Linked DNA regions of Alloactinosynnema sp. L-07. The protein of the gene in region 2 interacts with the protein of the main gene of each other region in a pairwise test. Links are inferred from orthologs where the notes say so. Each region holds a gene or a part of one and is shown on either strand. Other genes may lie near its edges. The genes, in order: BN1701_RS09560 and dnaA.

Region 1 (3,201 bases), 3.7 Mb from region 2 along the record:
GTCGCCGCGGCCGCCCGCCGCGAACTCGTCGAACTCGGCTACTGGGCCGAGGTACGCGCCAGGCTGCCCCACGGCCACATCGAAACCGAGACCCGCCACGCACACACCCGCTACACCGACCGCGACATCGAGGAACTGGCCGCTGAATACGCCCCTTCGAGCCAGATCACCGTGGGCGGCCAGACCTACCGCGTCGCTGCCGATGGCAGGCCCGTCCCCCACCGACACACCAGATCCGGTCATTCGGCGCCACCTGCCGATCTCTCGACCGGACTACCGCGAGCGGCAACTCGGTCCGACCGGGCCACGGGCCCCACCGGCATACCGAAACTGGTCACCCGGTCCGACCAGGTGCGACGACCGCCGAACCCAGGTCGCACCGAAGGACCGGAACCGGTCGCCCTTCATGCATCAGTCCGAAGGACTGATGAGAAAGAACAAACCATGCATGACCAGTTCTGGATGGTGATCACCACCTCGATCGCCGCCGTCGACGCGGGCGGACAGCGCGCCGTGCACCGCGAAATCGACGTCGCGTTCACCCGTGGCTGGACCCCGCACACACTCGCCGACTGGATCAAGGCCCAGATCGAATCAGCGCGGGCCGCGATCGCCAACAAGGCCGGATTCGTCGTCGCTCGCCTCCGAGCCATCCCGCCACCTCCCCCGCGACCGACATCGAAGCCCACGCCCGCCGCGAACACCTGCGACCGGGTACGCGCCGACGGCGACGACCCGTGCGATGCCAGAACCCGCTTACGGACTCGGCCGGACGGCACCGTGTACCGCTGCGAGTGCAACCCACGCACCAAAGGCGCCCGCCGGCCGGAACACCCGTCGCCGCCCGATCGAGCGGACCCTACGCGAATGGGCACCGGTGATCACCGGCCCACGCCCAGACCAGTGATCACCGGGTGCCGTGATGCCGACCTCTCCTGATCATGTCGATCCCGCCGCGTTGCCGCCGCAGGACCTCACCGCCGAACAGGCGGTCCTCGGGGGAATGCTGCTGTCCCAGGACGCGATCGGTGAAGTCACCGAAATCCTGGAGGAACGCGACTTCTACCTGCCAAACCACGCCCGCGTGTTCTCCGCCATCCTGAACCTCTACACCCAAGGCGAACCCGCAGACCCGATCACCATCGCGGCCGCACTGCAGCGCGACGGAGCGCTGGCCCGCATCGGCGGACACGGGTTCCTCCACACCCTCATCACCTCAGTACCCACCGCGGTCAACGCCGCCTACTACGCCGAGATCGTCGCCCAGAAGGCAATCCTGCGGCGCCTGGTGCAAGCCGGTACCCGTATCGCCCAATTCGGTCTCCACGGCGTCGGCGGAGCCGACGTCACCGACATCGTCGACCGCGCGGAAGCGACGCTCTTCGACGCCACCGCAGGCGCCCAAGACGATTCCCGCGGACCCATCACCGGCGGGCTCGCCGCCACCACAGTTCTCGCGATGCTGGATGAGACGACGCCCCGTGACCTCGTGCGCACCGGACTGCGCGACCTCGACGACATCATCGGCGGCCTGGAACCCGGCGAGATCACCGTCGTCTGCGGACGGCCAGGCCACGGCAAGACCCTCCTAGGCCTTCAATTCGCGCGACACGCCGCCCTGGAACAGGACAAACACGTACTCATCCAGAGCCTGGAAATGTCGCAAACCTTGCTGATGCAGCGAATGCTGGCCGCCATCCCTCCCCGTGGCGTCCCCCTGGACCGCGTGTCCAAGAAACCCGGCTGCCCCCTAAGCGAGGACGACCGCCGCCAACTCACCGCCGCGCACAAGAAACTGGAGAACTCCGCCCTCTGGGTCGACGACGCCAGCTACCAGACCAGCAACACGATCCGATCCACCGTCCGCCGCCACACACAGAGGCACGGGCGCCTCGACCTCGTCATCATCGACCACCTCGGCCTCGTCGCCACCACGGGCCGCCCCGAGACCCGCGCACTGGAACTCGCCCGACTCACCCGCGAGCTGAAAATCTTCGCCGGCGAACTCGACATACCGATAGTCCTGCTCCACCAACTCAACCGGCAGTCCGCCCAGCGCGTCGACAGACGCCCCCAACTCGCCGACCTACGCGACTCCGGCGCCGTCGAACAAGACGCATTCGCCGTCATCGGCGTACACACCCCAGCCGTCGACGACCCCACCGACCCCCACGCAGGCGAATCAGACCTCTGCGTCATCAAGAACCGCCAAGGCCGCACCGGAACCGCACACACCGCATGGCAAGCCCACTACGCACGCTTCGCCAACCTGGCCATCGACTGACCTTCTCCGCCCCGCCAACTTGCCACCTCGAAGTTGTCGGCTGATCGGGTGATCACCCGCATTCCCTGATCCACCCCGACTGCTCACATTGACTGAGCCACCGGTCCCCAGTCCCGCACTTCAGTGAGCCCTGAACCCGGACACCGGACAACCGGCGGCACGCGGTGGAGGACTCGATGCCGTCGAAGATCGCGGTGGCCCAGTCCTCGGCGACCCGGGACGCGCCGACCACCGTGACGGTGACGACCCCGTCTGTCCCGCGGGCGGGCTCACCAGCGGTGGGCGGAGCGGATCGCCGCGGCGAGTCCGGAACGCAACGCCGCCGCAGGGTCGACGACCGCAGGCAGCTCATGCTTGAAGACCAGGGGCCAGAACTCAGCGGCAGGAATGTCGGACAGCGCAGGGATGTGCGCACTCGGTCGGGTGCGGGGGCGGCCACCTGCCGGCCGAGCGATGCGGATACCACCCAGCACCACCTGAAACTGGGGAGAGCCATCGCGCTGTCCTGCGACGACCAGCGACAACGGCCGCTGTCCTTGTTCGACAGCCAAATGCAACTTCGCGGTCCACCCACCCGGTGACCGGCCCAGCGCGTGATCATCCGGCTCCGACTCTCTCTCACCCCGCCCGGCGTTTCCTGCTGCGCATCCCCTTTTCCGTGCTCCGGCGGCGTGCTGGTGCGCGCGGGCGATGATCGAATCCACAGAGACATAGCCAGATCGAGGCGTCAATACCTGTGGGTTTATCGCCTCATGGGCTCCCCTTCAGCAGGTCAAGCAGGGAGCCCCAGGTCTCTCGGCAGTATTCATCTAATACCCGATCCGAGGGCAATTCACGTCCTCTAAAGCTGTTCCGAAAAAGTAGCGTCGCGATCATTAACGTCACAGATTCTTTAAATAGGGCGAACCAGCGCGCGA
Region 2 (3,035 bases):
ATGGGAGTCCTTTCCAGGCCCGACCGGTCCCCCCTCACCGATCCTGCGAGGCGGGTCCGTCGAGCTGTCCACGCTGTAGGGCCCAACCGTAGAGCGTGATCGGCGTGCTCGTCATCTGGGGCACCGTGCGGCCGGGAGGCCGTCGAGGCGAGCTGTCCCCAGATTCGGCGATCCCCTGTTTCTGCTCTTTTCTTCTTCTTAGGGAGAACAAGAACAGCAGTAGTAATAGGGGCTGTGGATTGTGTGGACAACCCTCGTTCTCGCTGGTAGTTCGCCGTGCGGGTCTGTGGATGACCGGGGGGCGAACCGGTGGACAACTTGGGCCGTCGGTGGATGGTTTCTGGCCTCCTCGGTTCCGTCCACAGATGGCCCAAGTTGTCCACAGCGGCATCCCCAGATCTGAGCCGAGTAGCCCCCAGGCGCGGCTCTCGCCACCCACAGGGTTGTACACAGGTGAATCCCCCGTACCGGTGACGCAGGACACGCCAAATCCGGGCTTCGGAAGTTTTCTGCGGGGGTGGACGGCCCGTCCACCCCCGCAGAAAAGATGCGAATGGGCGGTCTGAGGGGGCATCCGGGTGGCAGCGGACCGTTCACGGCCCGCTGACGCGAGCCCGATCGCGTCGGTCGGGCGACGCCGATCAGGCTAGATCGTCCCTTTTCGGACGCCGATTCAGCCGGAGGCGCGCGAGGGGGAGCGCCGCGGGTCGCCTGTCACGGGCGACCGATCACCTCACCGGATCCCGTCGCAGACGAACTTTTCTGGCGGTGTGGGCGGCCGTCCACCATCGCAATAAAGAGGCGCGTTCCAGCGATCGGCGTGGGCCGATGGGACACCGGGGCGCCATCGAACGACGCTCGTGGGTGGGGAGGGGAGAAGAGAGGTGCGGCGGCGGTCAGCCGCGGGCGCGCTGCTTGATCCGGGAGGTCAGTTCCTGGACCTGGTCGTAGACCCGGCGGCGCTCGGCCATCTCCTTGCGGATCTTCTTGTCCGCGTGCATGACCGTGGTGTGGTCGCGGCCGCCGAAGGTCTGGCCGATCTTGGGCAGCGAGAGGTCGGTCAGCTCTCGACACAGATACATCGAGATCTGGCGGGCCTGCGCAAGCGCTTTCGTCTTGCCGGGTCCGCACAGGTCGTCGATCGAGACGCCGAAGTACTCGGCGGTGACCGCCATGATCGTGGCGGCGCTGATCTCCGGGGCATGCGAGTCGGGGATCAGGTCGCGAAGGACGATCTCGGCGAGGCTGACGTCGACGGGCTGGCGGTTGAGGGAGGCGAACGCCGTCACCCGGATCAGGGCGCCTTCGAGTTCGCGGATGTTCGCCTCGACCCGGGCGGCGATGAACTCCAGCACCTCGGCGGGTGCGGCCAGCCGATCTTGCGCGGCCTTCTTGCGCAGGATGGCGATGCGGGTCTCCAGCTCGGGCGGCTGGATGTCGGTGATCAGGCCCCACTCGAAGCGAGTGCGCAGCCGGTCCTCCAGCGTCTCCAGCCGTTTGGGCGGCCGGTCGGAGGAGACCACGATCTGCTTGTTCGCGTTGTGCAGCGTGTTGAAGGTGTGGAAGAACTCTTCCTGAGTTCCTTCCTTGCCTTCCAGGAACTGGATGTCGTCGACCAGCAGCACGTCGATGTCGCGGTAGCGGCGCTGGAACGCCACCTTCCGGTCGTCGCGCAGCGAGTTGATGAAGTCGTTGGTGAATTCCTCGGTCGAGACATACCGCACGCGCATCCCGGGGAACAGGCGTTGGGCGTAGTGGCCGACCGCGTGCAGCAGGTGTGTCTTGCCCAGACCGGACTCGCCCCAGATGAAGAGGGGGTTGTACGCGCGGGCGGGCGCCTCGGCGACCGCGACCGAGGCGGCGTGGGCGAAGCGGTTGGACGCGCCGATGACGAACGTGTCGAAGGTGTACTTCTCGTTCAGGCGGGTCTTGGAGGTCTGCGGCTGGGCGGGCGCGGTGAAGGGCTGGCCGCTGGCGGGCTGCTGGCCGGTGAAGGTCGGCCAGATCTCGTGGACGGTGGCGAGCGCGTCGCCCTCCTCGTCCACTTCCTCGCCGTCGTCGTCGGCATCGCCGAACGGGGGCGCCTCGACCGCGATCGCGGCGGGCTGCTCCTCGCCGAGGAGGCCGTCCTGGATCGGGGCTTGGACGGGTGGGGCGGGCTTGGGCGGGGCGAGCGCGACGTCGACCTTGACCGCCAGCGACACCGAGCGGCCGAGTCTGCGCGAGAGCGCGTCGGTGATCGGCTCGCGCAGGGCGCGCTCGATGGCTTCCTTGGCGAAATCGCTGGGGGCCGACAGCAGCGCGGTGCCGTCGAGCAGCCCGATGGGCCGGGTCATTCGCATCCACGCGCGCTGCGAGGGGGACAGCGTTCCCGCGGAGAGTTCCCGGACAACCTGCTCCCAGACCACAGCCAGATTCAGCTGGTCGTCCGACATCGGCGCCGCTCCCCTCCCCTCGTCGGCTTGTCCTGCGATTCCTTCAGACTGGTCCCGCTCACGGGTGCCGTCAAACCTGCATCCACAGGGTTGTCCACAACTGTGCACGAAGGTACGGCGAACCGCAGAGGAAACCGCGCCTGAAGGGTTAACGGTACTCAGTGGCCCGGCGACGACGGCTCGGCAGGGCTCCCATCCCCATGTCCGTCGGCAAGGGAACGCACGCTAACAAGGCTCGTCGGTCGCCACAAGACGGTGGCGGGGGCAAGGATGTGGAACCGCTCGGCGTGTCGCCGAGCGGTTGTCGGGGCCAGGCGATAGGGACCCCGGTTTGATGCGGGCGGACCGGGTGCGTACCCTCATAAGGTCTCCCGCTTGCGGCGGGCGAGTTCTGCGTGCCCGTCACTGGTTGTCGCGCGAGCTTGTCCATGCCGTGCCCGGCAGGGGGCGGCAGACAGTACTTGCCAGAACCACCTGGCCAGCCAGTATTGGGAGAACGAGCCGTGAGCAAGCGCACCTTCCAGCCGAACAACCGTCGTCGGGCCAAGACCCACGGCTTCCGTCTGCGCATGCGGACCCGCGCGGGCCGCGCGATCCTGG

What was found.
Region 1: the proteins of dnaA (region 2) and BN1701_RS09560 interact in binary tests that used the Escherichia coli proteins (3 or more experiments, as listed by UniProt). The link is inferred for Alloactinosynnema sp. L-07 from one-to-one orthologs.

Annotation. Positions count from the first base shown.
Region 1 is NZ_LN850107.1:2,135,204-2,138,404, reverse strand. What follows is about bases 104-3,103. They hold BN1701_RS09560 (replicative DNA helicase), read left to right. Parts: upstream 104-922; coding sequence 923-2,284; downstream 2,285-3,103. Other genes in these bases: BN1701_RS35425 (hypothetical protein), read right to left, coding at 3,035-3,103; BN1701_RS35430 (hypothetical protein), read right to left, coding at 2,554-2,808; BN1701_RS09565 (hypothetical protein), read left to right, coding at 104-939. Outside these bases: more of BN1701_RS09565, read left to right, coding at 1-103; more of BN1701_RS35425, read right to left, coding at 3,104-3,201. UniProt on the Escherichia coli protein: The main replicative DNA helicase, it participates in initiation and elongation during chromosome replication. Travels ahead of the DNA replisome, separating dsDNA into templates for DNA synthesis.
Region 2 is NZ_LN850107.1:5,852,638-5,855,672, reverse strand. Bases 167-3,000 are described here. They hold dnaA (chromosomal replication initiator protein DnaA), read right to left. Parts: upstream 2,436-3,000; coding sequence 897-2,435; downstream 167-896. Other genes in these bases: rpmH (50S ribosomal protein L34), read left to right, coding at 2,939-3,000. Outside these bases: dnaN (DNA polymerase III subunit beta), read right to left, coding at 1-2; more of rpmH, read left to right, coding at 3,001-3,035. UniProt on the Escherichia coli protein: Plays an essential in the initiation and regulation of chromosomal replication. Binds in an ATP-dependent fashion to the origin of replication (oriC) to initiate formation of the DNA replication initiation complex once per cell cycle.